3 linked regions of the Thalassospira sp. TSL5-1 genome follow. The protein of the gene in region 2 binds, or shares a complex with, the protein of the main gene of each other region. Links are inferred from orthologs where the notes say so. Each region holds a gene or a part of one and is shown on either strand. Other genes may lie near its edges.

Region 1 (8,149 bases), on a different replicon or contig from region 2:
GGATGTCACCGGTTTGCCGATTGTAACCGATATTCACCTGCCGGATCAGTGTGAAGCTGTGGCGCGTGTTGCGGATATTTTGCAAATCCCGGCTTTCCTGTGCCGCCAGACCGATCTTTTGGTCGCGGCAGCCGCGACGGGCAGAGCGATCAATGTCAAAAAGGGGCAGTTTCTTGCCCCTTGGGACATGGCGAATGTCGCCAACAAAATTGCCGAAGCGGGCAATGAAAATATCATGCTTTGTGATCGGGGAACCAGCTTTGGTTATAATACGCTGGTAACTGATTTCCGTGGACTTCCCACGATGGCCCAACAGGGCTATCCGATTGTGTTTGACGCAACCCATTCGGTTCAGCAACCGGGCGGGCAGGGCGGAACAACAGGCGGACAGCGCGAATTCGCCCCCGTTTTGGCGCGCGCTGCAGTTTCTGTTGGTGTCGCGGCATTGTTCATTGAAACCCACGACAATCCCGACGCCGCCATCAGCGACGGACCCAATCAAATTCCTCTCGGCAAGCTTCCTGAAGTGCTTTCGATTCTGAAGGAATTCGATGCCGTTGCGAAGGCCAATCCGGTTCGTCTGGATATGTTCGACGCATAATAAGGCTTAATACAAAGTGCCGCCATATTTGTGGCGGCATTTCTTTTATGCTGTAACCGATGCGACCCGCTTTTCGGGTCGTTCAACATGTCAGTAAGGAGAGATGTTTCGTCATGACCGCTATTATTGATATTCGCGGGCGCGAAATTCTGGACAGCCGGGGCAACCCGACCGTTGAAGTTGATGTCACCCTGGAAAGTGGCGCCTTTGGTCGGGCAGCCGTTCCGTCAGGTGCATCGACTGGTGCGCACGAAGCTGTCGAACTGCGTGATAAAGAAGACCGTTATCTGGGCAAGGGCGTTACCAAGGCTGTTTCTGCCGTTAATGGTGAAATTTTTGAAGCTCTGGCCGGTGTCGATGCCGAAGAGCAGATCGAAATTGACCAGGCGATGATTGACCTGGACGGAACGGAAAACAAAAGCCGTCTTGGTGCGAATGCCATTCTGGGTGTTTCACTTGCTGTTGCCAAGGCCGCGGCCCAGGAAGCCGGTTTGCCACTGTATCGTTATATTGGTGGTTCTTATGCCCGCTCTCTCCCGGTGCCGATGATGAATATCATCAATGGTGGCGAGCATGCCGATAACGCGATTGACGTTCAGGAATTCATGATCGTTCCTGTCTCGGCTGAATCGGGTACCGATGCCATTCGTATGGGTGCTGAAATTTTCCATAACCTGAAAAAATCGCTTTCGGCCGACGGTCTGAGCACTTCGGTTGGCGATGAAGGTGGGTTTGCGCCGAACATCGCATCGACCGAAGCTGCGATCAGCTATGTCATGAAGTCGATCGAGGCGGCCGGTTATCGTCCGGGCGATGATGTGATGCTAGCGCTTGATGCGGCATCTACCGAGTTCTACAAGGATGGCAAATACGTTCTGGCAGGTGAAGGCAAAACCTTCGATTCAGAAGGTATGGTCAAATACTGGGCCGAACTTGCTGCAAAATATCCGATTTTTTCGATCGAAGACGGGATGTCCGAAGACGATTGGGACGGTTGGGCTGCGTTGACCCGCGAGATTGGCGATAAAATCCAGCTCGTCGGCGATGATTTGTTCGTGACCAATCCGAAGCGTTTGGCCGATGGTATTTCTCAGGGGGTTGCCAACTCGATCCTGGTCAAAGTGAATCAGATCGGTACGCTGAGCGAAACCCTTGAAGCGGTTGAAATGGCGCATCGTGCTGGTTACACCGCCGTCATGTCGCACCGTTCGGGTGAAACCGAAGATTCAACTATTGCCGATCTGGCCGTTGCCACTAATTGCGGCCAGATTAAAACCGGTTCGCTGTCGCGTTCCGACCGGTTGGCAAAATACAACCAGTTGATCCGTATCGAGGAACAGCTTGGTTTGGCTGCCCGTTATCCGGGCCGCGCGATCCTGAAAAAATAAAATCTGTTTCCTGATCGAAACGGATGCAAAAGGCCACCTGTTGCGGGTGGCCTTTTTGTGTTTACGAATTGTTAACTGATCGTAAATGCAGCAATAAAAACCGCCTGTTTTAAAACTCTTTTTACCTTGTTGGGTTTAAATTGGCCTAATTGATCGTGCATTTTCGTTCTTCGGTACCGTAACCTTATAAATTTACGATGAAATAACCTATGTTGTTTTATCGTCACGATATAGAAACATTTTTCCTGATTGGGGAATTTGTTCATTCACTAGGGCTCATTTTGAAATGTCGTCATCAGCACCGGTAGTTCGTCGGTTTCGGCAGGCCATAGCGCCGGTTTTTGCCTTTACGGTGATGGTATATTTCATCTTTCACAGTGTGGAAGGGGATCGGGGGCTTTTGGCTTATTGGTCCATGCAGGACCGGGTGACTGAGATCGTCAAGCTGCGAGACGACATTCGCGCCCGTCGGGAACTTTTGGAGCAGCGCGTAAAAGCATTGCGTCCCGGAAGCCTGGATCCCGATCTTTTAGATGAGCGGGCACGCACCATGCTGGATATGGCCAATCCTGACGACGTTATCATTTTTCATCATAACGGTTATGACCAGCCCTGATTTCAGAAATTTCCGCATCTGGGTATGTTCGGTTTTTCGCGGCGCAAATCTTGGCAGCAGCTGTTTTGTCGCGTATGCGAAGGTGAAAACTCATTCATCAAAATTGTTTTCATAAAATCACAGCATTTGTGACGGTCGGGAAAGAGCCATTTTTAAAGGAACTGGCCAACCGACTGATTATTAACAAAATATCATTTAAGCGCGGAAAATTCCAATTAACCTGATATCAGTTTATTTGTGATTGTGCATTGCAAAACAAGGTGTTAGAGGACGCAAGATTGCTTGCTTATGTCAGTTGTTTTGGGTAGTTATTTCGGTGGTCCAATACCGAATTAAGCTGCTTTTCAAAGAAGCTTAAGCGAGCCATCCACCGGGAGGAATCATGGCGACCACAAAACGCAAACGTGCCACGACGCGCGCCGACAACCAGGCGAGCAGTGACGATCTCCTTAAATATTATCGCGACATGCTTCTGATCCGCCGTTTTGAAGAAAAGGCCGGCCAGCTTTATGGCATGGGGCTGATCGGTGGCTTCTGTCACCTCTATATCGGTCAAGAAGCTGTCGTTGTAGGTATGCAAGCTGCAACATCGGGCGATGATGGTGTGATCACCAGCTACCGCGATCATGGGCACATGCTGGCCTGCGGCATGGATTCCGCTGGTGTCATGGCGGAACTTACCGGTCGTGAGGGTGGTTACTCTCGCGGCAAGGGCGGCTCCATGCACATGTTCTCGAAGGAAAAGAACTTTTATGGCGGCCACGGTATTGTTGGCGGACAGGTTCCGCTGGGTACCGGTATTGCCTTTAATTATAAATATCGCGGTGAAGACAAGGTTTGTCTGACCTATCTTGGTGACGGCGCTGTCAACCAGGGGCAGGTTTATGAATCTTTCAATATGGCGGCTCTTTGGAAGTTGCCGGTTGTGTACTGCATTGAAAACAACCAGTACGCCATGGGCACTTCGACCCAGCGCCACTCGGCCAGCCCGGATCTTTATCAGCGTGGCGAAGCGTATGGTATTCCCGGCGAACAGGTGGACGGCATGGATGTTTTGGCCGTTAAGGAAGCTGGTGAACGCGCAATCAAGCATTGCCGCGACGGTAACGGGCCTTTCATTCTTGAGCTGAAAACCTATCGTTATCGCGGGCATTCCATGTCTGACCCGGCGAAATACCGGACGAAAGACGAGCTCGACAAGATGCGCAAGGAACATGACCCGATCGACATGGTCAAGAAGCTGTTGATCGATGCAAGCATCCTTGATGAAGACGGTCTCAAGGAGATCGACAAGGAAGTTAAGGCAGAGGTCGCCAAAGCAGCGGAATTTGCGCAGAACAGCCCGGAACCGGATCGGTCCGAGCTGTTTACCGATATTTTGATCGAAGTCTGACCCTGACTTTGCAAAATCCGCTTTTGACCAGAAATTTTCCCGCAAAGAGGGGGAACCATGCCGATTGAAGTTTTGATGCCTGCATTGTCGCCGACAATGACCGAAGGCACCCTTGCCAAGTGGAACGTCAAAGAGGGCGACACCGTCCAGTCTGGCGACGTTCTTGCCGAAATTGAAACCGACAAGGCGACAATGGAAGTTGAAGCCGTCGATGAAGGCACCATTGGCAAGCTGATCGTTGATGCCGGGACTGAAAATGTCGCGGTCAATGCCGTTATCGCCTATATCCTTGAGGAAGGTGAAGACGCATCAGCCCTTGATAATGTCAACCCGGGTGAGGCCAAGGCCGCACAGAAGGCCGATGATGCCGACGAAAAGGAAGAAAAATCTTCCGAGAAGTCTTCTTCTTCATCGTCGTCTGCTGCGCCGGTTCAGGCGTCAGGCGCCATTGAACGTGCCGAGAACGAACCGCGTGCCATGAGTGTCATGAACGAGACACGCGATGAAAAAACCTACACCAAATTCAAAACCCAGACCGTTCGTGAGGCCCTGCGTGATGCAATGGCCGAAGAAATGCGGACCGACGAAAATGTTTTTGTCATGGGTGAAGAAGTTGCGCAGTATCAGGGGGCCTATAAGGTTACTCAGGGCCTGCTGGACGAATTCGGTGACAAGCGTGTTGTTGACACCCCGATCACTGAATATGGCTTTACCGGCCTTGGCACAGGTGCAGCCTTTATGGGTTTGCGTCCGATTGTTGAATTCATGACCTTCAACTTCGCCATGCAGGCCATTGACCATATCATCAACTCGGCTGCGAAAACGCTTTACATGTCCGGTGGCCAGCTTGGTTGCCCGATTGTGTTCCGCGGCCCGAACGGTGCTGCTGCCCGTGTGGGTGCACAGCACTCGCAGTGCTATGCTTCCTGGTATGCACATTGCCCGGGGTTGAAGGTGATTGCACCTTATTCGGCCGCCGATGCAAAAGGCCTACTGAAAGCTGCCATTCGTGACCCGAACCCTGTTGTGTTCCTTGAAAACGAAATCCTTTATGGCCAGAGCTTTGAAGTGCCGGATGATGATGATTTCGTCCTGCCGATTGGACAGGCCAAGATCGAACGAGAAGGCACGGATGTGACCATCGTTGCATTCTCGATCATGGTGGGCAAGGCGCTTAAGGCTGCTGAGAAGTTGGCAGAAGAGGGGATTTCGGCCGAAGTTATCAACCTTCGGACCATTCGCCCGCTTGACGTGAACACGATTGTGCGTTCGGTGATGAAAACCAACCGTATCGTCACCTGTGAAGAAGGCTGGCACTTTGCCGGTATTGGTGCGGAAATCGCATCGGTTATCATGGAACATGCGTTCGATTATCTCGATGCGCCTGTTGCCCGTGTGACCGGCGAAGATGTGCCGATGCCCTATGCGGCCAACCTTGAAGTCCTGGCATTGCCGCAGGACCAGCACATCGTCGATGCGGCCAAGGCCGTATGCTATCGTTAAACAAAAACGGACAGGGGTTGGCGCAGTGAATCTGCTGCCGCCCCGGTTACCGGGAGATTGCATCAATGCCAGTTAAAATTCTGATGCCGGCGCTTTCGCCGACGATGACAGAAGGCACCTTGGCAAAGTGGCTTGTCAAGGAAGGGGACACGGTTGAGTCCGGTGATGTCCTTGCCGAAATCGAGACCGACAAGGCGACGATGGAAGTCGAAGCCGTTGATGAAGGTAAAATTGGTAAAATCCTCGTGTCGGAAGGCACCGAGGGTGTTGCCGTAAATGCCGTTATTGCCCTTCTTTTGGAAGAAGACGAGGATGAATCGGCGCTTGAGGGCGCTGATACATCTGGTCCCGATGTTGGCGGTGATGCCGAAGAATCGGCACCGAAGGAAGAAAAATCCGAGAGCAAGGATGTTGCTTTGGGAACGTCTAACACTCCGACCTCCAGCAAGGATGGTGAGCGCATCAAGGCAAGCCCGCTTGCCCGCCGCATTGCATCGCAGGAAGGTTTGGAGCTTTCGGGTGTAGATGGCTCCGGTCCGCGTGGCCGTATCGTCAAACGCGATATTGAAGCCGCCCTTAGTAACAAATCCGCTGCCAAATCTGAGTCCAAGGCCGACGCCCCTGCTGCAGCCAAAGCTGACGCACCGGCGTCCAAGGCTCCGGCTGCTTCTGGCTGGAACCCGGATTTGACTGGGCTGCCTGAATATGAGGAAATTCCGAATACGACGATGCGCAAGGTGATTGCCCGTCGTCTGACGGAATCCAAACAACAGGTTCCGCATTTCTATCTGACCATCGATTGCGAAATCGACAATCTTCTCTCCGTTCGCAAGCAACTGAATGAAAAAGCGGGCGAGGGTGTCAAGATTTCGGTCAATGACATGATCATTCGTGCGTCCTCGATCGCGCTCAAGCGCGTTCCGGCCGCCAATGCAGTCTGGACCGATGCTGCTATTCTGCAGTGCAAGCAGCAGGATATTTCCGTTGCTGTTGCCATTGATGGTGGCCTGATCACGCCGGTTATCCGTAATGCGGGAGGCAAGGGCCTTGCCGAAATCTCGACCGAGATGAAAGCACTGGCTGCCAAGGCACGCGACGGCAAGTTGCAGCCCCAGGAATTCCAGGGCGGAACGTTCTCGGTTTCCAATCTGGGTATGTTTGGCATCAAGGACTTTGCTGCCATCATTAACCCGCCGCAGGGTTGTATCCTGGCTGTTGGTGCTGGCGAACAGCGCCCGGTCGTCAAGGATGGTGCGCTTGCCATTGCAACAGTCATGAGCTGCACGCTGTCGGTTGACCACCGTGTGGTTGATGGTGCCGTTGGCGCCGAATTCATGGCTGAATTCAAAAAACTGATCGAAGATCCGCTAAGCATGCTGCTTTAAGGACGGGTTAGGCGGGGACTTTAAAAAGTCCCCGCAAACTTTTGAATTAAATATCTGTTTGTTGAGTTAAACAGATTAAGGAGATGCAAAATGGCGGATAGTAATTTCGACGTTATTGTGATTGGTGCTGGCCCTGGTGGTTATGTAACAGCCATCCGCGCAGCCCAGCTTGGTCTGAAAACGGCTGTTGTTGAGCGTGAACATCTGGGTGGTATTTGCCTGAATTGGGGCTGTATTCCTACCAAGGCGCTGCTGCGTTCGGCCGAAGTTTATCGCAACATGACGCATGCCAAAGAATATGGCTTGTCGTGCGAAAAGCCGTCCTTTGATTTTGAGGCCGTTATTCAGCGTTCGCGTGGTGTTTCCAAGCAGCTTGCCGGTGGTGTGGGCCATCTTTTGAAAAAGAACAAGGTCACTGTCATCAATGGTGAAGCTAAGTTCGATGGCCCGAAAAAGGTCGTTGTTGAAGGCAAAGACAAAGGTACCTACACGGCGAAGCATTACATTATTGCCACTGGCGCACGTGCACGTGCATTTCCGGGGCTGGAAGCCGATGGCAAGGTGGTTTGGGATTATAAAAAGGCGATGACGCCTGACAGAATGCCCAAAAGCCTAGTTGTTATCGGCTCTGGCGCGATTGGTATTGAATTTGCCAGCTTCTATCACACCATGGGTACGGATGTGACCGTGGTGGAAATCATGCCGCAGATCATGCCGGTCGAAGACAAGGAAGTCGCTGCGCTGGCGCAAAAGATGATGACCAAGGACGGGATGAAAATTCTGACCGAAGCCAAGGTCGCCAATCTGAAGCGCAATGCGGATAATGTTGTTGTCACGATTGAAACCAAAGACGGCAAGAAACAGGAACTGACGGTTGACCGGGTGATTTCTGCTGTTGGTGTCATTGGCAATACCGAAAATCTTGGTCTGGATACCACCAAGGTCAAGGTTGATCGCAATGTGATTGGCACGGATGAATTCTCCCGCACGGCGGAACCGGGCATTTATGCGATTGGTGACGTCGCTGGCCCGCCCATGCTGGCTCACAAGGCCGAGCATGAAGGTGTGATTTGTGTTGAAAAAATTGCTGGCGTTAAAAACGTTCATCCGATTGATCCGCGCAAAATTCCGGGCTGCACCTATTGCCATCCGCAGGTTGCCAGTGTTGGCCTGACCGAGGCAAAAGCCAAGGAAGCCGGTTATGACGTCAAGGTTGGCAAATTCCCCTTCATTGGGAATGGCAAGGCAGTCGCTTTGGGCGAA
Region 2 (11,807 bases):
AAACTTGCCACTATAGTTACCCGGCTTCCATTTGCCCTGCCCCGGCCCCTGATCGATCACAAAGGGCGCATCAAGAACCAGCGAGGACGGCGTAAAACCGGAATCCATTGCCGCCAGATAAACAAACGGCTTAAAGGCAGAACCGGGCTGACGGTGGGCCTGGGTAGCACGGTTGAATTTTGACATATCGTGGGAAAAGCCGCCCGACATTGCCAAAACACGCCCGGTATGCGGGTCCATCGCCACAAGGCCACCATTCACATCGGGAATCTGCTGCAGCGAATAGGTGCCATCAACAACATTGCCATTATCATCTTTCAGGCTAGCAACCATCACAACATCGCCGGGATTAACCACGTCCGATGCCTTGCTTACGGCACCACCAACCCTTTGGCCCTTCAGCCAGGGGCGTGCCCATTTCATTTCCGCAAACGGAATTTTGCCCTGCTTGCCATTTTCCACGCCAATAATGGCGTCATTACCATCCAGACGCAAAACAACCGCCTTCAACCACGGAACATCATGCGGTGCCTTAACCTGTTCCAGCGGTTTTTGCCAATCGCCCGAAATATCAATTTTTTCAAGCGGGCCGCGCCAGCCATGCCGGCGATCATAATCTACCAGACCATCAAACATGACCTTGTTGGCAATGGTCTGCAATTTCGGATCAACCGACGTGCGCACAGAAAGGCCACCATTATAAAGGGCATTTTCACCATAACGATCAACCAGTTCGCGGCGGACTTCCTCGGCAAAATAATCGGCATGGGCATAATAATCGACCGATTCACGATCCTTGCCAATCAAGGGCGCGGCCAGGGCCTCATTTGCTTGGTCTGCTGTGATGTAACCCTCATCAAGCATACGCCCGATCACCCAGTCGCGACGGCCTTTTGCCGCGTCATGGTCTCGAACCGGGTCGTAATTTGACGGTGCCTTGGGCAAGGCCCCCAAATAGGCAGCCTCGGCAACTGTCAGTTCATCAAGAGATTTGTCAAAATAGCGCAACGCGGCTGCGGCAACACCATAGCTGCCCCGTCCCAGATAAATTTCATTCAGATACAATTCCAGAATATGCTTTTTGGAAAAGGCCTGTTCGATCCGGAAAGACAGGATGGCTTCCTTGATTTTACGGTCATAGGAAACCTCGTTGGTCAGCAAAAAGTTTTTCGCCACCTGCTGGGTGATGGTCGATGCCCCAACAGGGCGGCGCCCGGAACCGATATTGGCGATATTGGTAATCGCGGCACGAAACACACTGGGAAAATCAATCCCCGGATGGGTCCAGAAATTCTGGTCCTCGGCAGCGACAAAGGCATTAATCACCTTGCGCGGGATCTGTTCGATCGGCACAAAAACACGTTTTTCCTTGGCATATTCCGCGATCAGGGCACCGTCACCGGCGTGAACACGGGTCATGACCTCCGGCTCATAATCGGCCAGTTGAGTATAATCAGGCAGGTCCCGGCCAAAATGCCAGAAAACACCAAGAACGCACGCTCCACCTGCTACTGCCAGCAGGAAAAGCACACCGGTAATTGTCAGAAAAATACGCATTAAACGGATCTTTATCGTTTCGCTGTTGTTGCCGCCTGGGCGGATGTATGCTCGGACGAATATCACAAAGCCCTATCATCGCGGCAAAAAAGTGGCCCCGTTGCACTAGAACGCGCATCCCGGCTTACTGATCCCCGAATTTAAGACGATTTAAATTACAATCTACGCCCGCACAGAAGCACCCTATACTTTTGTCAGAGACAACTGTAGGGACAAAACCGGGCAAAACAACGGCAAAATTTAATGACATCTTAAAATCAGGTGCTTCTTGCCAATCCCGAAGCTGTCAAAATTTATGGGTTTTAAAATAGTCATCCAGGGCACGTAAAATTGCCTTGGCCATTTTTTCCCGATGTGCCGGTGATTGCAGCAATTTCGCATCGGTCGGGTTGGACAAATATCCCATTTCAAACAACGCAGAGGGAATATCGGGTGCCTTCAAAACGGCAAACCCGGCAAAACGGTGGGTTCGCTGCTGCAATTTCACATCGCTTGCCAGTTCACGCACCATATCGGTGGCAAAATTGGACGACAGATTCATGGTTTCACGCTGGGCCAAATCGATCAGAATGCTTTGTACCAGCGAATTTTCCTCGGAAAGGTCGATCCCCGCAATAACGTCGGCCTTGTTTTCCTTGCTTGCCAGGGCCGATGCTTCCTTGTCCGATGCGTTTTCAGACAAAGTATAAACCGACGCCCCGCGATGATTGCGGTCCGAAATAGAATCGGCATGAAGGGACAAAAACAGGTCCGCGTGGTTTTTACGCGCAATCTCGGTACGCTGACGCAGCTTCAGGAACACATCCTTGTCACGGGTCAACAGGGCGCGATAACGCCCCGAATCCGTTAGCACCTTTGCCAGTTCCCGCGCCGCTGCCAGAGTAACATCTTTTTCATAAACACCCCCAACACCGATGGTTCCGGGGTCCACCCCGCCATGCCCGGCATCAATGGCGATCAGCGGCTTGCGCGGCCCGGTGGTTTTGCCGGTTTCAACCGCGACATCCTCGCTTTTTTCCGTGACCGAGGTATCGTTACGCTGGCGCGCCGAATAGGCCGCCATGCTTTCGCGCGATGCCGCCATAAAGGTATCGCGCGATGTGGGGGCAATATCGATCACCAACCGGTTTGGCTTAGCCCCGCTGGCTGGCAGGGTAAAAATTTTGGAAATCAGGGCGGGCTGGCTTACATCAAGCACGACACGGAACGTGCCCGGTTTAAACAGGCCATAGCGCAAACCCGAAATAATCCCGCCGCCCGATGTTACCTTGCCCGGGGGGGCGCTCCAGTCAATTTCAGGCATATCAATGATAATGCGGAACGGATCAGGCAACAGGAAATAGGTGTAGTCAACCTCGCGGTCCAGATCGATCACAAAGCGTGTTTTATCGGGATAAACGCCTAGGCGTGCGCCCAGAACCTTTGCCGTTTTGGCCTCGGCCACGGTGCTTAGGGACAATGCAAAAAAGCAGTATAAAAAGACCAGAACAAGCGCGCGCATGCCCTGACCACCCAATAATCCGCCTTGCGTGATTTTTTGCCTGCCTTGCAAAAGCACCACCGACCCCATTTTGCTTTGCCATTTTTCCGGATATGTCGACACACCATATGCCGTTTGTGCTTATAGCAACCAGAAAGTTAACGGGTAATTGACCCGCCCTGCCTATCCGCGACTTGCCGCATCCTTTTACAGGCGCGCCAGATACACCATCCCATAATACTGAACAAGGCACACAGCCATTTTACCCCGGCGATTCCCTATTCATATGGGTCTGAACTGTGCAGCGCAAAGGCACTGCAATTTGCAAATCACGCCAATAATTGAAAAATCGTTATGATCGCAATTATTTGCGGCAAATTTTCTTTTCCACCTATTGAAAGCCGGAAAAAGCAGGGTTTTTGATGCGCAAGCCGAACAAACCTTGATCTGAACGCAACAAAATTGTTTGTGGCCTGAGAATAAAAGAGATATGTTGTCGCCGAGATTCCTATGCTTTACGGGACAAAATATTCTCCGTCAGGCTGAGGACGCGACGTGGCAGTTCCTCGGGTCGGTGTCTCGGTGACGCGGCAATCCCCGCTCCCGATAGAGCCCTCCCATATCAGGCTGTCGTGGCGCGCTCGATACAGACATAAGCAATTCTTATTTTTAACACCAAAACCAGGTCCATACCGAAAGAGCAGCCGAAACGCGATGAACCAAACATATCACGGACATATCGCGACCTTTGTGGGCGGCGCCTTCGGTAACGCCGGTTTGTTTGCATATCAGCACACTTTAGCGAGACGCATTAAACTGGCGGGACCTTTAGGAACAGGTTCCGAATGGTCAAACGTATGCTCATCGACGCAACGCACGCGGAAGAAAGCCGTGTCGTTGTTATTAACGGAAATCGCCTAGAAGAATACGACGTCGAAACATCGACCAAGAAACAGATTAAAGGTAATATATACCTTGCCAAGGTAACGCGGGTTGAACCCTCGTTGCAGGCGGCCTTTGTCGACTATGGTGGAAACCGTCACGGGTTTCTGGCGTTTAGCGAAATCCATTCTGACTATTACCAAATCCCCGTTGCCGACCGCGAAGCAATTACACGGGCCCAGACCAGCGCTCAATCCGTTCGTGATGCCGAAATTGTCGAAGACAATATCGGTGGCAATGACGATGACACCCCGAAAAAAGAGAAAAAGCCGACCCGGTCGCGTTCTCGGCGCAAGCCGCGCAAGGATGATGTCAACACAGATACCGGCGACTCATCCGACAAAACCGAAGAAGCAACCGATGCCGCAGATAATGCAGCGGCACCGGAAAACAATGATACCGTCAGCTCCGACAACAACGACGACGATGCCAAACCGCGCCGTCGCCGGGTGCGTAACCGTCGCAAAAACGTCGACGAAAATGATACCAGCGACAGCAACGACGCATCATTAGACGCATCCTCACAGGGCGATGATGATAACGGTGACGATGGCAATAATGGTGGCTCAAACACCGTTGCCACGATGGCTGCCGAAATTGCCGAAATTTCTGTCGATATTGACGAAAACGACACTGAAACCGTCAATGACGAAGAAAATATCGAAGACATGGGTGGCGACGACACCGATGATTTCTCCGATAATGTGCGCCCGCAGCTGCAAAAACGTTACAAGATTCAGGAAGTTATCAAACGCCGCCAGATTCTGCTGGTGCAGGTCGTCAAGGAAGAACGTGGCAACAAGGGTGCGGCCCTGTCCACTTTCCTGTCGCTGGCAGGCCGTTATTGCGTTCTGATGCCCAACACCCCGCGTGGGGGTGGCATTTCGCGTAAAATTACCAATGCCCAGGACCGCAAGCGTCTGAAATCCATTTTGGCAGAGCTGGAAATTCCGGGCGGCATGGCGGTTATTGTCCGGACGGCCGGTGCCGAACGGACCAAAGCCGAAATCAAACGCGACTTTGATTACCTGATGCGCCTGTGGGACCGCATTCGCGAAACCACCCTGCAGAGCCAGGCCCCCTGCCTGATTTATGAAGAAGCCGACCTGATCAAACGGTCCATCCGTGACCTTTATGCACGCGATGTTGATGAAGTTCTGGTCGAAGGCGACGATGGCTACCGCGTTGCCAAAGACTTCATGAAGATGCTGATGCCATCGCATGCCAAGCGTGTTCAGCCCTACAAAGACCAGGGCGTGCCGCTGTTCCACCGTTTCCAGGTGGAAAGCCAGCTTGATGCCATGCTCAATCCGGTTGTTCAGCTTAAATCGGGCGGTTACATCGTGATTAACCCGACCGAAGCCCTGGTTGCGATTGACGTCAACTCTGGCCGGTCAACCCGTGAACGCAATATTGAAGAAACGGCATACAAGACCAACCTTGAAGCCGCCGAAGAACTGGCCCGCCAGCTTCGCCTGCGTGACCTTGCCGGTCTGATCGTTGTCGACTTTATCGACATGGAAGACCACCGCAACCAGAGTGCGGTTGAACGCAAGCTCAAAGAAGCCATGCGCAATGACCGGGCACGCCTACAAATTGGCCGCATCAGCCCGTTTGGTCTGCTTGAAATGTCGCGTCAGCGCCTGCGCCCGTCGCTGGTGGAAAGCGCGTTCGAGGTCTGCACCCATTGCCGTGGCGTTGGCCTGGTTCGGTCAATCGAAAGCTCGGCCCTGCACCTGCTACGCGTGATCGAGGAAGAAGGCATGCGCCGCCGTGCGGGTGCCCTGACCGTTCACGTCGCCAGCGAAGTCGCCCTGTATATCCTGAACCGCAAGCGCGATTCCCTGGCCGAAATTGAACAGCGTTATGGCTTCACCGTCATGATTTTCGGCGACGACAGCCTGATTTCCCCGGATCACCGGATAGAGCGCACCCGTGCGCCGAAAGCCGGTGATGAGGACCATCAGCATAGTATGGTTCTCAATACCGACAGTGTCTCGCTGACTGCCATCGAAGCCCCGATCGAAAAGGTCGAGGAAGAGCTGGTTGAAAATACCAGCCGCGATGACGATAACGAGCAGACCAGCGACAATGACGACCAGAACAAACGTCGCCGCCGCCGTCGCCGCCGTCGGGGTCGTCAGGATGACCGCGATGATAACGCAGCATCCGACACTGACGACAGTGATGCCGCGAATGACAGCAACCAGGATGCCGCTTCGGCATCGGATAATGGCGATGACAATGACGATGATGACGAATCATCACGCAAACGCCGCCGTCGTGGCAAACGGGGGGGACGCCGTCGCTCGCGCCGTCAGGATTTTGAAACGACACCGCGCGTCGTTTCCCCTGCCGATGATGCAGAGGCCACCGAAAAGCGCCGTTCACGTAGCCATACCGCCCCGGATGGCAGCGAGACCGACCTTGTGATTGACGGAGATAGCGAAGGCCAGGACGCCGACAGCTTTGCACCGGAAGATGGCGAAGAAGGCGGCATTCGTGCAGCACGCGAACGCAGCACAACGGCCCCTGCCCCGGCACGTCAGCGTCGTGACCGTCGCGACCGTAACAAGGATAACCGCCGCAACCGCGATAACCGTGACCGTAATGATCGTGGCGAAGTGCGCAATATCCCGATCCAGAACGGTCCGGCGCCGGAAGCCGCCAGCGAAGATGTCGCAACCGAAACGGCATCCGCTGTTTCTGCACCTGCGACACCGGCTGCACCAGCACCGGCAGCATCCGCCCCTGAGACAACCTTTGAACCTGCGGCAACGCCGAAACCGGAACCCACAGTCTCAAAGCCGGAAGCCAGCAGCAAACCAGTTGAACTGGAAGCAGACAAACCCGGCGCAGACAAACCGGCAGCGGAAACGGTAACTGCCCCCACAAGCAGTGAACCAGAACCGACCGAAGCAGCGGCCACCGAAAAACCGGCCGAGGTAGAAAAAACCGAAACCGCGCCCGCAGCCCCGGCGAAACCAAAACCCAAGCGCAAAGGCTGGTGGAGCAACTAACCCGCCAATTACCGCTTGAAACACACAAACCCCGCCATATTCTGGCGGGGTTTGTTGTATCTGCATACACCACTGGCCTTCTTGGGGCGCCTTGTTGGGGCATCGTGCGCCAATAGGGTTACCCTGCCGAGCAATCCGGCCTGTTGCACATTCAAACGGTTAGTCTTTACGGACAACAATCACGGCATATGTGCAGGATTGTGAACTTTCATTTTTAAAAACACAGTCGCACGGCGGCCCCAGTTCCAGGCAGTCACCCGGTTTCATTTCGTGGCGCACCCCACCTTCGATGAAAACAAGCTCGCCCTCCTGCAGCCATATCAGTTGCCGTAAAAATGAATAGGCAGCAGCGGGCATCGGAATTGCAGCCCCCGCAGGCAAATCAACACACACAAGATCAAGCGGGAAGTCCGATGTCGGAGAGACATGGCGACGCACATATCCACTCTGCGGGTCCACCCACACCGGCTGATCCGCCGCCCGCACGAGGCGCTCGTCGTGCTTTTCCGCCAGCAACAACAAGGCTGACATACTTAGGTTAAACGCCCCGGAAAGCTTCGCCAAAAGCGTCGCCGTCGGGCTGCTTTCACCACGTTCAACCTTATAAACCATTGCCCGCGACACCCCGGATTTCTCGGCAAGGTCGGTTAGGGACCACCCGCGTTTTTCCCGTTCCGTGCGGATGCGCGCGCCAATTCGTTGATCAATATTGTTTAATATAGTAGACATATGTATTCTTATAATGAACAAACAGCGAGAACAACATGAAAATCCGCAACGCCACCCAGGATGACGCCGAGGCGATCATGACAATTTACAATGATGCCGTAACGAATACGACAGCCATCTGGAACGATACCACCGTTGATGTCGTCAATCGCCAACATTGGATGACAGAGCGGCAAAAAGCGGGCTACCCGGTGCATGTTGCTGTTGATGATGCCGAAACCGTGTTGGGTTATGCCACGTTTGGTGACTGGCGCGCCTGGGATGGCTATCGTCATACTGTCGAACATTCGGTTTATGTTCAGGCGGACCGCCGTGGGGGTGGTATTGGCAAGGCCCTGCTGCAAAGCCTGATCAAAAGCGCCAGCGACATGGGAAAACATGTCATGGTCGCCGGGATTGAGGCCCAAAACACCGGGTCAATCCGCCTTCATGAAAAGCTGGGGTTTACCCCTGCCGGCCATCTCAGGGAAGTGGGGTGCAAATTTGGACGCTGGCTTGATCTCGTCTTTTTGCAGCTTGTGCTTGACACCCGTCTTACCCCCCAGGATCACCTCAAGGATCACTAAGAGCATGACGTTTCTGCCAATCTTGGGGCTCTTGGTTGCTGCCGGGGCAGCACTTGTCATTCAGAACAGCCTGATGGTCCGCATGAGCGAAACCGTCTCGACCACCCTGATCATTCTGGTGACAAATTCCGCCGTCGGGCTGGTGGCCCTGATGCTGATGCTGGTCAGCCGAAATGGCTTCTCGGGCTTTGTCGAAGTCATTACCCAGTTCCGGGCCTGGAGTGTTCTTCCCGGTCTTCTTGGCTCGTTCTTTGTCTTTGCCAGCATTGTCGGCTATCAGCGGTTAGGCGCGGCCTCGACAATTGCCATTCTTATTACCAGCCAGCTTGTTTTCGGGCTGGCGGCAGACATGATCAAGGCAAACAGCCCGCCACAAAACTCGGCCTTCGCCATTGCAGGGGCTGTTTTATTGATCATCGGGGCTGTTCTGGTCGTCTTTCGACGGATATGAACTTAACAGCCCATTTATGCCAGAATGCACCTACATGCAGTGGCAGATCATTTTTGCCAGTCACGCAGGGCCTTTACTGCCCCCAGCATGGTTTGTTCGCTGTGCGCAAAGGAAAACCGCACATAGGATTTGCCGCGAAACGGATCAAAATCGGTGCCCGGTGTTACGGCAACACCTGTTTCATCCAACATGCGTTTGCAGAAAGCCTCGCTATCATCTGTATGACGCGAGACGTCGGCATATAAATAAAACGCCCCATCCGCCGGGGCGAACTGGTCAAACCCGGCCTTGGGCAATTCATTGAGTAAAATCTCGCGATTCCGGGCGTAAGCAGCAATATTGCCCTGCAATTCCTCTTCGCAGTCAAAGGCGGCAACGGCGGCCAATTGCGACAGGGTTGGGGCCGAAATAAACAGGTTTTGCTGCAAACATTCCACCTGGCGCACCAGATCAGGCGGCACCACCGCCCAACCCAAACGCCAGCCGGTCATGGAAAAATATTTGGAAAAGCTGTTTACGATAAAGGCATCGTCGCCAAATTCGACAGCCGTAGAATCGGCCACATCACCAAATGAAATGCCCTGATAAATCTCGTCAGAAATCAGGCGAATGCCCTTGGCCTTGCAGTAGGCCACCAATTCGGCAAATTTCTCGCGTGAGACCATGCTGCCCGCAGGATTGGACGGGCTTGCCAGAATAAGGCCATCTACCGGCTTATCCAACGCCTCCAACATCGCAACAGTTGGCTGATAATGGCTTTCGGGCCCGGCCATAAGGGTGACGGTTTCAATCCCCAGTGCGCCTAGAATATTGCGATAAGCAGGATAGCCTGGGGCCGCCATAGCAACACGGTCGCCTGCATCAAAAGCGGCCAAAAATGCCAATACAAAAATCGAGGATGACCCGCTGGCCACACAAATGCGCGACGGGTCCAGCGACACGCCGAATTTACGCTGATAATGCCCGCAAATGGCATTGCGCAAGGGGGCAACACCTAACGCATCGGTATAACCAATCAAATCGTCCTCAAGGGCACGGGCGGCAGCTTCACGCACCTTGCGCGGGGCCGGTGTGCCCGGTTGTCCGACCTCAAGGTGATACACCGCCTTGCCGCTTTGCTGGCGCATATTGGCCGCGCGCAAAACATCCATCACGATAAAGGGCGAAATGGCCCCGCGTTCCGATTTTTTCAGCGTCATCTTCCATCCAGTCCGTCAAAACGAAACCTGCCTGTATGAAAACCACACAGGCAGGAAATGGGCATCACGAGTCAGGCCCAGTTAGCGGCCCATTGCCATCCCGGCCCCGGCCGGATCGGCCACAAACTGGCAACTTTCAGGATGCGGCGGAATACCCTGCGGGCAGAACACCCGGTTCACCAGTGACACACCGTCATTATTCAGCGGGACATTAGCCGCACTGCCAGCCCCTTCCAGATCTTCGGCCATTTGCGCAATCTGTTTGGTGGCACCAGCGGGCGTATCGCTCCCCGCGATACCATAATAGAATTCCCAAACATTGGGATTCACCTTCAGAACCGGACCAACCAGAGGCGGCGACACATCCCCGCTGGCAAGATCAAGACCAAAGGCATCTGCGCCGATTCCCACGCCAAACGGTTCGGTCATGGTGGTTTCGCAGGCAACGGCATTTGCCGCGACATCCACAACAACAAACCCGCTGCGCCCGCCTTTGGCGGCATTGGCCGGTGCGTTATCAATATCGGCGAGATACCGGTTCAAAACCCCGACCAGATCATCGGTTCCTGCAATAACATCCTTCCCGGTTGTCGATTTGGGAGCCTGCGTGAAATAAATATTTTCATTGCCAGACTTCACCGCCGTCGCTTCACGCCAGACGGGTTTGTAATTGTTGAGATCAGCAAGGGTTAATGTGCCCCCCGCAGCAGTCACTGCTTTGACTATCTGGCTGGCCAGTACGCCATTATAAAAATCACCCGGTCCTTTAACCCGAAGCGAGGTTAACAACGCCCCCAGGCCCATTTGCTGTACCCGGTCGCCCACTTTCAGAAGCTGACCATCCCGGCTGTAGATATTTGCCAACGACGGCGTAGAGAGGATTTTATCGCGTGATGCGTCAATATCGGTTTTAAGAGATCGCGACAACGGCACGCCAAAACGCGCATCCTGCTCGGCACTGGCAAGCAATTGCCCCCAGTTCAAACGGCCGTAACGCGCGCTAAGGGCATAAAGGCCACGCGGTACGCCCGGCACTGCCGTATGAATTTGCCCATCCGCTGTTTGCGTTCCCGAACGGGGCCAAAAATCCAGAACCTCGACCTTTTTCGCCGCACGATCATGCACAATACACACGCCGCCGCCGCCAATCCCGGCGACCGAGGGTTTGGTCACTGTCATGGTGGCATACAGGGCCACGGCGGCATCAGCAGCAGTGCCCCCTGCCGAAAGAACATCACGCGCGGTTTGCACGGCAAGAGGTTCATCAGCGGTCACACCGCCCAGAACGCCCTTCACTGCCCCGATCTGGCCAAGATTTTGTGGTGTGCTACTACATGCGCCAAGCATGGCAGTCATTGCGCAAACAGCGGCGATCCGCCATGATGGCTGACCAAATGACTTTTCGCCTGGCCCGGATGAACGAACATACGGAACGCATATTTTGCTTAGACGCATTTTAACACTCACTGCCATTTTCCTTGTTGCCTTGCCCAGCGCAGTTTTCGCTCAAGGCCGTTCATTTATCCGTGACACGGAAATCGAAGAAACCCTTCGTCTCTATGCCACGCCCATCTTCAAGGCCGCTGGCCTCGATCCACAGGCTGTATCGGTTTACATCGTTTCCGATAACAGTCTCAATGCGTTCGTTGCCGGCGGGCAAAAACTTTTTATCAATACCGGGCTTCTGTTGAAAGCAGATACTCCCGAACAGGTGATAGGCGTGATCGCCCACGAAACCGGCCACATTGCCGGTGGTCACCTTTCACGCGTCCAGGACCAATTGCGTAACGCATCAGCAATTTCCATTCTTTCCACCGTGTTAGGTGTCGCTGCCGGTGTTGCTGCCGGCCGGGCCGATGTAGG
Region 3 (11,161 bases), on a different replicon or contig from region 2:
AAACCGACCTGATCAAAGAATTCGGCCAGAAAGACGGCGACACCGGTTCCCCCGAGGTCCAGGTTGCCATTCTGACCGAACGGATCAAAAACCTGACCGAACACATGAAAGAACACAAGCACGACTTCCATAGCCGTCGTGGTCTTTTGATGATGGTTGGTCAGCGCCGCCGGTTGCTGAAATACTTGCAGCGCAAAAATACCGAACGTTACGAAGCGATCATCGCGCGTCTCGGTATTCGCCGCTGATATTGACGTGCGGCGGAGCGGTTTATCCCTCCGCCGTCGTTTTTTATTGTCCCGCGGATCGGGATGCACGGGAGCGTAGATCCAGAATGGCTGGGCACGCCCGGTTTGTCCGGACCCATTAATTATGTCGCTTGACGTAAAAGCCTCATAATTAATGTGTTCGGATCTCGTGTAGAAGTTGCTTGGTCCGCAAGTAGGTTTGGAAGGAAGTAATATGTTTAATGTCGTCCGCAAGGAAATGCAGTGGGGTAACGCCAAGCTGGTTCTGGAAACCGGCAAGGTTGCCCGCCAGGCAGATGGTGCGGTTATGGTCACGTATGGTGAAACCGTTGTTCTGTGTACTGCTGTCGGCGCCAAGTCGCCGCGCCCGGACATCGATTTTTTCCCGCTGACCGTGAATTACCAGGAAAAGGCATTTGCCGCTGGTAAAATTCCGGGTGGCTTTTTCAAGCGCGAAGGCCGTCCGTCGGAAAAGGAAACCCTGGTTTCCCGCCTGATCGACCGTCCGGTTCGCCCGCTGTTCCACCCGCAATACCGCAACGAAACCCAGATCGTTTGTACCGTTCTGTCGCATGACATGGAAAACGATCCTGATGTTGTTGCCATGATCGGTACCTCGGCTGCGCTGACCATTTCCGGTCTGCCGTTCCTCGGCCCGATTGGTGCGGCGCGTGTCGGTTATAAAGACGGCGAATATCTGCTGAACCCGTCAACCGAAGCCATCAAGGAAAGTGACCTTGATTTGGTGGTTGCCGGTACCCGTGACGGCGTGATGATGGTTGAGTCCGAAGCATCCGAGCTTTCAGAAGAAATCATGCTCGGTGCCGTCAAGTTCGGTCATGAAAAATTCCAGCCGGTGATTGACCTGATCATTGAATTGGCCGAAGACGCCGCCAAGGACCCGCGTGACATTGCCGACCTGCCCGAAGGGTATGACGCCCTGGTCGAAAAAGTTGCTGCCCTGGGCACCGACAGCCTGACCGCTGCCTATGCACATGTTGTCAAACAGGAGCGTTCGGCTGCTGTTTCGGCTGCCAAGGAAGAAATCGTTGCCAAGCTGGCGGACGAAGAAATCGACGATGCCCTGAAAGGCAAGATTTCCTCGATCATCAAGGATCTGGAAAAAGACATCGTTCGTGGTGCGATCCTGAAAACCGGCAAGCGTATCGATGGCCGTACCGGTTCTGACGTTCGTCCGATCCTGGGTGAAGTTTCGGTTCTGCCGCGTGCACATGGCTCGGCCCTGTTTACCCGTGGTGAAACCCAGGCGCTGGCTGTTGCCACCCTTGGTACCGGCCAGGACGAACAGATCGTTGACGCCCTTGACGGTGAATATCGTGAAGGCTTCATGCTGCACTATAACTTCCCGCCCTACTCGGTTGGTGAAGCAGGCCGCATGGGCTCGCCGGGACGTCGTGAAATTGGTCATGGCAAGCTGGCATGGCGCGCCATTCACCCGCTGATGCCGACCAAGGAAGCCTTCCCCTATACCGTGCGTATCGTTTCGGAAGTCACCGAATCGAACGGTTCGTCCTCGATGGCAACGGTTTGTGCAACCTCGCTGTCGATGATGGATGCCGGTGTGCCGCTGGCACGCCCGGTTGCCGGTATTGCCATGGGTCTGATCAAGGAAGGCGAAGATTTTGCCGTTCTGTCCGACATCATGGGTGACGAAGACCACCTTGGCGACATGGACTTCAAGGTTGCCGGGACCGATCATGGGATCACCTCGCTTCAGATGGACATCAAGATCACCTCGGTGACCCCGGACATCATGCAGATTGCCCTGGGCCAGGCCCGTGATGGCCGCCTGCATATTCTGGGTGAAATGTCCAAGGCCCTGCCGGAAGCCCGCGGTGAAGTTTCGGGTAATGCCCCGACCATTACCCAGTTCTCGATCCCGAAAGACAAGATCCGTGACGTTATCGGCTCGGGTGGCAAGGTTATTCGTGAAATTTGCGAAGAGACCGGTGCCAAGGTTGATATCGAAGACGATGGCTCGATCACTGTTGCGCATACCGATGGTGCCAAAGGCAAGCAGGCCGTTGACTGGATCAAATCGATCGTTGCAGAACCTGAATTGAACCATATCTATGAGGGTAAGGTTGTTAAGGCTGTCGATTTCGGCGCATTCGTGAACTTCTTTGGTGCGCGCGATGGCCTGGTTCACATTTCGGAACTGGCACAGGAACGTGTCAAACAGGTTTCCGATGTGGTCAAGGAAGGCGACAAGGTGAAGGTCAAGGTTATCGGCTTTGATGACCGCGGCAAGATCAAATTGTCGATGAAGCGTGTTGACCAGGAAACCGGCGCTGACCTTGAAGCTGCTGCTGAAGCCTGATGTAAGGTAAATGTGGGCGGGCGGCGATAATAACAATATACGCCGCCCCTCCTCACATCGACTTGGATAACCCGCTTGTCCGAAAAGCCGAATGGGAGAGACGAACTTGAAAGCCCTTAAACCGCTCGTCATGTCGGGAAAAGAGGTTCTGCCGTTGATTGAAGGCGGAAAAGGTATCTCTGTTTCGACAGGTCAAAGCTCAGGCGCATGGGCTGCGGCCGGTGGTATTGGCACGTTTTCTGCCGTCAACGCAGATTATTATGACGCTGATGGCAATATTGTGCCTGTCAGCTATGAAGGCAAAACCCGTGGCGAACGCCACCACGAACTGGTGTCTTATGGCATCCAGGGCGGAATTGCCCAGGCGCAGATTGCCCATGAAACCCGCAATGGCGAAGGCCGCCTGCATGTGAATGTGCTGTGGGAAATGGGCGGGGCCGAGGCCATCCTGGAAGGGGTTCTGGAAGGAACCAAGGGCCTGGTCCACGGTGTGACTTGTGGTGCAGGCATGCCCTACCGGGTATCCACCATTGCCGCATCCTATGGCATTTATTACTACCCCATCGTGTCGTCCGCCCGCGCCTTTCGCGCGCTGTGGCTGCGGGCCTATAAAAAGGTTCCGGAATGGCTTGGTGGTGTGGTCTATGAAGACCCGTGGCGTGCCGGTGGGCATAATGGTCTGTCAAATTCCGAAGATCCGCTGGTCCCCGAAGATCCGTTCCCGCGTGTTCGGGCCCTGCGTGAATTCATGAATTCCGTTGGTCTGAATAATGTGCCGATCATTATGGCCGGTGGTGTGTGGTATTTGCGCGACTATGCTGACTGGATTGAAAACCCCGAAGTTGCACCGGTGGCGTTCCAGTATGGTACCCGTCCGCTTTTGACCCAGGAAAGCCCGATTTCCGATGAATGGAAAAAGCGCCTCCTGACGCTCAAAAATGGCGATGTCTCGCTGCATAAATTCAGCCCGACCGGCTTTTACAGCTCGGCGGTGCGTAACAGCTTCCTTGAAGACCTGCATCAGCGTTCGGACCGTCAGGTGCGCTATTCGCGCACGGCTGAGGCCGATTTGCATGTGGGGATTCCGCTGGGCCGTCGGGGCCGTCCGATTTATGTGCGTGAAGACGATGCCGACAAGGTGCGTGGCTGGCTTGAGGCCGGTTACACCGAAGGCATGCCAACTCCGGATGACACAATGGTATTTGTCACCCCGGAAAGCGCGCTTGAGATCAAAAAAGACCAGATCGACTGCATGGGCTGTCTGTCGCAGTGCCAGTTTTCCAACTGGCAGCAGCATGAAGGCACGACGGGCAAGCGGGCTGATCCCCGGTCTTTCTGCATTCAGAAAACCCTGCAAAACATTGCGCATGGTGCCTCGGTTGAGCATGAATTGATGTTTGCCGGGCACAATGCCTACAAGTTTGCGGAAGATCCGTTCTATGCGGACGGGTTCATTCCGACTGTCAAACAGCTTGTCGACCGTATTGCCACGGGCGACTAGGTTAGGATATTTCCAAAAGCAACCGCGCGTTGCGGGGAAAACGAAAGGGGCCGGTTGATGACCGGCCCTCTTTTTTTGCGGGATTGTTCCTTCAATCGACCATAAGAACAATTATAGTTGATCAAAATCAAAGAAAACGACTTTAAGCTCCGTCTAATATAGCCTCGACATCAACGGGTAGTTGTCCTTCAACTACTGGTTAAAAACTTTGTTAAGGGGCACCATTATGACCATCCAGCGGCCTTATACCCATGCACTGAACCGCCTTAAAGAAGCCGGTTTGCGTCCGACCCGCCAGCGCCTTGCCCTGGCCCGTTTTTTGTTTGATGCCGGTCATCGTCATGTGACCGCAGAACAGCTCCATTCCGAGGCAATGGCACAGCATGTAAAGGTTTCACTGGCAACGGTTTATAACACCCTGCACCAGTTCACCGATGCCGGTTTGATCCGCGAAATCATTGTTGATTCCGGCCGGTCCTATTTCGATACCAATGTTGCCCCGCATTATCATTTCTATTGCGAAGATGATGGCAGCCTGGTTGACATTCCGGCTGATGCGGTCCATTTGGCCCGTATTCCCAACATGCCGCGCGGCACCGAACTTTCTTCGGTTGATCTGGTCTTCCGTTTGCGCCGCCAACAGGAACGCCACGCAGCTGCATAAGTTTTGCAGAAACTGGACTGAAGTCGGGTTTTCATCCCTGATGTAAGGCCGTTGCTCAACTGCTGCCATTGTACCGTGTGCAACGGTCATTGGGCTTGCGTAAATATGGCCGCTGCTGTGACAGGGGTATGAAAACCAACCGGCGCGTTACCAAACGCCCCTTTGGTTCTTGACGCGCATCGATATTGAAACAAATAGAAGGGCGGCAATGCGGGTGATCGCGTGCCGTCCTTTTTTGATTTCTCGACATATTAGAAACAGGGGGCCCATGTGGCGCTAAAGGGTACACGTACCGAGCAAAACCTGCGTTCCGCCTTTGCCGTCGAAGCGGCAGGAAACCGGCGTTATCTTTATTTTGCCCAGCAGGCGGATATTGAAGGTCAGACCCAACTTGCCGAACTGTTTCGCAGTGCCGCCGAGGCTGAAACCGGCCATGCGTTCGGGCATCTGGAATTTTTGGAACAGTGCGGGGATCCGCAAACGGGCCTGCCATTTGGCGACAGTCGCTGCAATTTGCGCGCGGCCTTGCAGGCCGAACGCGAAGAAGGTGTTAATTCCTATCCGGAAATGGCCCGAATTGCCCGTGAAGAAGGGCTGGAGGATATTGCCGCCTGGTTTGAAACCCTTGCCCGGGTGGAAAAACAGCATGCGGACCGATTTGAACGCGCCCTGCGTGATCTGGGCGAGAATGTTGACTAAATAGAACGGCCAAAACAAAAATAACGGCCGTATTTGCACCGTTAAAAGGCGCACCAAACACGAAAATTGACGTTGGGGAACATCATCGCGGCCACTTTTTTGGGGTGGTCGTTATTTGCAGGTCAAAGGGAAGGCATCACCAGACCTGTATCAGTGAAATCGGATGACGAATTGAATGTTCATTGTGAACCTGACCTATCTTGTCGATCTCAGCGAAATCGACGCGGTGCTGACGGACCATGTTGAATGGCTCAAGCAGTGTTACGGGGTTGGCGCTTTTGTGGCGTCAGGCCCCAAAAAACCGCGGGATGGCGGGGTTATTTTGGCGCGTTGTACGCGCGAAAAGCTTGAAGGATATTTGAAATGCGATCCGTTTTGGGAAAAGGGGCTGGCCCGCTACGAAATCATCGAGTTCGAGCCCGGCATGATGGCCAGCGGCTTTGAAAAGGTTTTGATGAAATAACCGGTGCTCTATCCGCAGCCCTATTCGTCGAGCCATCGAAACGGATGCAGGTGTTAAATTCCCCCGGTTGACGGGTGGCTTTCCGGACGTGTTGTTTGGCAATTAATTCCGGGCAGACCATCCGTCATTTGTGTTTTGCCCGTCAGGTGAAGCGTTTCATACAAAGCAACCAGCCGATGATTTTGATAAATGGCATTCGGCGTAACTGCGGCGTTCGGGGATAAAGTTTTACACCAACATTGTGGTATTCAGGATACAGGATTATCATGCTGGGTGCCCCTTCCAACTCCTGCAGGGTGGTATTATGAGACGCCATCATCTTGTTTTTCAAGCCATTACATCCCGCGATCGCCATCTTGTTGTCCGCCAAGTTCAGGATGCCCTGACCCTTGCGCGTGGCTGGGTCGATGACGCCCATTTTTATTCCAACAAAATGACGACGATCCGTTTTACCCTTGCTGCCGGCGATCTGCCGGTTTTTCGCACGACATTGCAGGAATACGGAGTGATGATCGAAGACGTCACCCGCCCTGGCATTGGTGCAGGTGTGGCATCGCTGCCCGATGATGCCGAAATTTCAGGCTCCCTCCAGATCACCTTTTTGCATAATGAACCTGATTTGAAACAGGTTATTCCGGCTGTACCGGGTTAAGGTTCGCAAGCTTACTTATTCCGGGGGCAGTGGCACCTGGGGCCAGTCATGGGTGACATCAGCCTGAACCGGTCGTTCAAGATAAGTCGATAAAACGACATAGCTTTTGGTGCCTCTTACGCCCGGCAGAACATATAGCTGAGACAGAAATTGTTCCATTGCGTGTGCGCTGGCGGTTCTGACCTTCAGGATAACACATGTATCCCCCGCCACCCCCGATTATGTGCATGCGATGGAAGTCACAGGTGCTGCCCGTTTTTTGTTCGTAAGCGGTACAATGGGACTTGATGCTGATGGCACGGCCCCTGATGGTCTGGATGATCAATTGTCGCTGATATGGTCCAATATTCGCCGCATCCTTGCCGAGGCGGATATGACGGCGGAAAACATCGTGCGCGTCACAAGCTATTTATCGGACGTAACCTTTGTTCAGCCCAATCAGGATGCCCGACTTCATGCCCTGGGAGAAAGACGTGTTCCCACCACGGCGATTGTCGTTCAGACATTGAAGCCTGAATGGTTGGTCGAGATTGAAATTATCGCCGCCGCATAGGGCTGTTGTAACCACACGCCCGCTGGATCAGCATTGCACGCACGGATAAGGGTATCGATACTGGAAACCCTGAAACTTATCATCAGGATGTGTGATGTGGGTCAGGCCAATGCGGCCTTTTATTAACATGCCGCTGATTTGAAACAGGTTATTTCGGCGGGGCCGGATTACGGTCTGTGGGATTTTTCACCGATTCAGCCGGGATTGTCTGTTGGGGGGCTGTGCGCTTTTTGGCACCCAATTTGCCAAATCCGGCGCGGGCGAGAATCGCCCGGCTTTTGTCGCGGGCGCTGAGTGTTGCGATGGCGGTGTCGCCGGATATGGCGGTTTCGGGCGGGTTGGCGGGTGCAGTGACCCCCGTGTCATTGGCCTCGCGGGTGTCGATTTGTCGCGGTATTGTTGGGGTTACTGGGACAGGTGTTGCCGTCATATCGGCCCTGTCAGAAAGCAAGTTTGATGCTGGCAGTTCCGCCTTGTCTGCTTTGGCAACAAATTCCATCACCAGGTCAACCGCCCCTGTGAGATTTTCGTTTAAAATACCATGCCGGTCGGCGGGCAGCATTTTAACGGTTTTGTTTTGGGTGCCGGTTAATCGCCGGGCAATCATATTGGCGCTGGCCGGGTCCACCACCTGGTCGCCATCGGCCTGTAAAACCAGCACCGGGACATCGATATGGGCCAGTTTGCTGTTCATTTCGGCAACCGCACGGCGCAAATGATACAGCCCGTTAATGGGAATATGCCGGTAATTGATTTCGGGATGTTCCGACTGGTTGGGGCGAAAGCCCAGCATTTCGCTGGCATTGGGCACCCAGCCCATTAATTTGTTGGCCCCATAGAGCAAGGGAACAAACATCAGGTTACGATTGCGGAACTTAAGCGGTGTGCTTGCCATTAAAAGCCCGGCCAGGCGGGGCGGATGACTGGCGGCAAAAATGGCACTAAGCGTTGAGCCGGTTGAAAAACCGACAATCACAACCTGCTCGCAAAAGGCTGAGAGAATGTCATATCCCCGCTGAACCGATGCCAGCCAGTCCTGCCAGCTTCGGCTTTGCAGGTCATGGGGGGATGTGCCGTGGCCCGCCAGGCGAACACCCAGCACGGCGTGCCCCTGGGCGGCTAGACGGTCCCCGACATTTCGCAATTCCGCTGGTGATGCCAAAAAGCCATGCACCACCAAAATGCCGGTTTTGCTGTGGTGCGATGGTTCGGGCAAATGCAGATAGGGCGCACCGGAAAGCGTGGCTGTTTCCTGGTCATTAATCGCGGCATATTGGGCGTGATGGAATTTTTGCCAGTTCCATTTCCAGGCCCGCATTTCATCATCAAATCGCAGGCGGGCAAATTCGGCGGGTTTTATTTTGCCAATCTGTTTGCGGGCGGCTTTCAGGGCATCCCATGCGGCCTGGATCGGGGCCATTTCATTGGCATAGACCATGACGGGGTTATCCATGCGGATTTGGTCAAACCCGGCTTCGGCCTGTAATTTGGGCAGGAAACAATATTTGCCGTCGCGCCGTTCGATCAGGCCAAGTTGCACGGCACTGTCGATAAACTGGCGGATTTGCGGGCATTTATGGTCAAAAATGCCAATATAGGCGGCCGGGTTCAAAATGCCGCGATGGAGATGAACATTGGTGGCCTGCTGAACATTTTTGATCGCTAGATAGATGGTTTTGTCAAACTGGTCGATATCGACTTCGGTTTCGCCATCGGCCAGGATCATCTTCATTAACCGGGCGGCAAGGTGGCTGACATTGAGCGTGATGTTGGAATACATCACCGCCATGCACTGGTCACGCAGCGGGTGGACATGGCGGGTCAGGGTATTCTGGATGACGCGGTCGCTCAGGCGTGGCAGGTCTTTGGCCGGGCGAAACAGATCATCCAGGGTTTTGGCATGGCGCACCATGCGCCCCAACAATCGCTGGTCCAGCCAGTTAAACCGTTCATGCGGGTAAACCGGGTCCCCAAGGCGGATATCCATGTCGGTCTGCTTAAGGATCAGATTGCCTTCAATAATCAGTTCTTCGGCCATTTTGGGGCTTAAGCCGCCCATAAACATTTCCGCTCCGCGTGCCAGCAGGTTTTGATCCACGCGCAGCGGGTGAAAGGTGATATTGGCCGGAAACATCAGGGTTGGTTTGGCAATTGCGATTTTCAGCTGATCGGGCGAAGTGCCCAACAGATCCGCCCAGCGCAAAAGTTCGTCCGGGTTGCCATGTGTGATCAGCCAGGACAGGCCGGTTTTAAAGCCATCCAGCCCCAGAGCCAGCACGGCTGCCCCGGTATGATGGGCGCGGCGCTGATGGGCGGAGCGTGAATAAATACTGTAATCGGGTTTGCGGCCAACATAGGGGGACTCATCGGCCATAACCCGCCGGTCTTTGACCATGCCACCTTCGGGGAAAATCACCACCTTGCCACCGCGCAGGATTTCTTCTGCCAGAAATGGCAATAGGCGCCCGTAATTGTTGGGAACACCGCCAAGGGCGCGTAAATATTTCGATAGTGTATTGTCTTCGACAAAAAACTCCGCCGATGCCACCGACCGGCAATAAACCCCGGTTTCCAGCGCAATCAGATATTGCGGGATAAAGGTTTCAAAGCGGGCGAAATGGTTGAACATGAAAATGTCGCCCTGGGCAAGATGCTCCTTTTCACCATACAGCTTGATATTGATGTCAACGCGATTGCGCAGCACGCTCATGGCGCGCATGGTCCATTCACATGCCGCCGGATGAATGGCGAACTGTTCCTGTTCGATCTGTTTGAAATCAATGGTCATGGGCGGCCTTCCCTAACAGTGCTTTTGCACATGGCGGCAGGAATATGGTCCGGTTTTTAAGGTCGCCTGTTTGTCAGGCTTTATGGCTCTTGGTCGTGTGCGCCGGTCACATTCATGGATTATGATTATATTTATTATATGTGGGGAAATCATGGCGTTGCCAGGCTCCGTCCGTCAAGAAAGACGGTGCTTTTTGTTGCCGGAATTGCCGACATATGCCCGATTTGCAACCGGCATGTATATGCGGCCATTGCATTTGCGGGTGACAGAGCGATTCCGTTTTTTGTCTTTAAGTCGTCCCGGGGGCGTATCCGGCTTTGCACTTTGCCGGGATGATGGTGTTGGCAGATGATTTTTAAAATGACTTTTTAGACATAAGCCGATTGCAAAGGGGCTGCCAAGATGGAAGGCCATAGCAGGCCCGTGCGGTCCGTTGCGGGATTGTGGTTTGGGATATTGTTTTGTGTTGCGGGCTGGCGATATGCCGTTTTTTCAAAGAGTTGCGATATTGCGTTATGTTGATGCCAGGGTGGTTACGCGGCCTGTTTGTTCCGGGCTGTCAGACCGAATTTTGATTTTGCGGACCGGAGGATCGGAGGCGTTTGCAACGGGGACTGCGCGGGATTGTAATGGGCCTTGCATTTGGTTGTCGACAACACCCCGTAAGGCCGTGTAATGAGCTTTTTAAATGCTGCTGTTTTTGGCGGTATTGCGCCGTATTTGGCGCGTGGCAGGGCACGCTGCGTGACGGGTAAGGCGGTTTGATTTTGTGTCATTTTGATGGCGCGGCAGGAACTGTGTAAACACTTGTTTAAACATCGGCAGGGTATGGTGGAATGCAGTTATTTGGGGGGCGTAGGATGCGTCAATTTGCGATTGTCTGTCTGAGTTTGGTTCTTGCCGGGTGTTTTTCCAACGCCAATAGTGCGACCGGTGTTTCCGTTCAGCCAGATTTCAATCGTGAAGCCAATAATGTCCGTGATACCCGCGTAACCCAGGTTGCCCATATTTCCCTGCCGCCATCCCGCCTGAACAATTTCCCGCCGACCGACGAATTTTTGCAATGCGTGCCTTATGCACGGGCCGTTTCCGGTATCGAAATTTATGGCGATGCCTGGACCTGGTGGTCTCAGGCAAAGAACCAGTATAAACGCGGCAACAGGCCCGTCGTTGGTTCGGTTCTGGCCTTTAAAAAAACCAAACGCCTGCATTATGGCCATGTTGCTGTTGTGTCCGCCGTGTTGGACAAACG

Evidence for each region.
Region 1: the proteins of LF95_RS17385 (region 2) and eno are in contact, whole or in part, in a solved structure (PDB 2FYM), measured with the Escherichia coli proteins. The link is inferred for Thalassospira sp. TSL5-1 from one-to-one orthologs.
Region 3: the proteins of LF95_RS17385 (region 2) and pnp are in contact, whole or in part, in a cryo-EM structure (PDB 9QH0), measured with the Escherichia coli proteins. The link is inferred for Thalassospira sp. TSL5-1 from one-to-one orthologs.

The regions. Positions count from the first base shown.
Region 1 is NZ_KV880637.1:1,798,233-1,806,381, reverse strand. Bases 1-2,851 are described here. They hold eno (phosphopyruvate hydratase), read left to right. Parts: upstream 1-714; coding sequence 715-1,989; downstream 1,990-2,851. Other genes in these bases: LF95_RS08555 (FtsB family cell division protein), read left to right, coding at 2,276-2,605; kdsA (3-deoxy-8-phosphooctulonate synthase), read left to right, coding at 1-601. Also shown: pdhA (pyruvate dehydrogenase (acetyl-transferring) E1 component subunit alpha), read left to right, coding at 2,988-3,998; LF95_RS08545 (pyruvate dehydrogenase complex E1 component subunit beta), read left to right, coding at 4,056-5,501; LF95_RS08540 (pyruvate dehydrogenase complex dihydrolipoamide acetyltransferase), read left to right, coding at 5,567-6,886; lpdA (dihydrolipoyl dehydrogenase), read left to right, coding at 6,977-8,149. UniProt on the Escherichia coli protein: Catalyzes the reversible conversion of 2-phosphoglycerate (2-PG) into phosphoenolpyruvate (PEP). It is essential for the degradation of carbohydrates via glycolysis.
Region 2 is NZ_KV880639.1:106,162-117,968, forward strand. The notes cover bases 3,555-7,199. They hold LF95_RS17385 (Rne/Rng family ribonuclease), read left to right. Parts: upstream 3,555-3,882; coding sequence 3,883-6,999; downstream 7,000-7,199. Other genes in these bases: LF95_RS17390 (helix-turn-helix domain-containing protein), read right to left, coding at 7,159-7,199. Also shown: LF95_RS17375 (penicillin-binding protein 1A), read right to left, coding at 1-1,557; LF95_RS17380 (N-acetylmuramoyl-L-alanine amidase), read right to left, coding at 1,844-3,160; more of LF95_RS17390, read right to left, coding at 7,200-7,728; LF95_RS17395 (GNAT family N-acetyltransferase), read left to right, coding at 7,764-8,294; LF95_RS17400 (DMT family transporter), read left to right, coding at 8,299-8,745; LF95_RS17405 (pyridoxal phosphate-dependent aminotransferase), read right to left, coding at 8,793-9,944; LF95_RS17410 (gamma-glutamyltransferase), read right to left, coding at 10,026-11,300; LF95_RS17415 (M48 family metalloprotease), read left to right, coding at 11,386-11,807. UniProt on the Escherichia coli protein: Endoribonuclease that plays a central role in RNA processing and decay. Required for the maturation of 5S and 16S rRNAs and the majority of tRNAs. Also involved in the degradation of most mRNAs.
Region 3 is NZ_KV880638.1:85,616-96,776, reverse strand. The notes cover bases 27-3,025. They hold pnp (polyribonucleotide nucleotidyltransferase), read left to right. Parts: upstream 27-462; coding sequence 463-2,589; downstream 2,590-3,025. Other genes in these bases: LF95_RS09905 (NAD(P)H-dependent flavin oxidoreductase), read left to right, coding at 2,696-3,025; rpsO (30S ribosomal protein S15), read left to right, coding at 27-248. In the rest of the region: more of rpsO, read left to right, coding at 1-26; more of LF95_RS09905, read left to right, coding at 3,026-4,090; iron response transcriptional regulator IrrA, read left to right, coding at 4,317-4,754; LF95_RS09895 (rubrerythrin family protein), read left to right, coding at 5,025-5,453; LF95_RS09890 (YciI family protein), read left to right, coding at 5,629-5,916; LF95_RS09885 (hypothetical protein), read left to right, coding at 6,221-6,568; LF95_RS09880 (hypothetical protein), read right to left, coding at 6,584-6,727; LF95_RS09875 (RidA family protein), read left to right, coding at 6,801-7,121; LF95_RS09870 (alpha/beta fold hydrolase), read right to left, coding at 7,270-9,909; LF95_RS09860 (CHAP domain-containing protein), read left to right, coding at 10,770-11,161. UniProt on the Escherichia coli protein: Involved in mRNA degradation. Catalyzes the phosphorolysis of single-stranded polyribonucleotides processively in the 3'- to 5'-direction. Also involved, along with RNase II, in tRNA processing.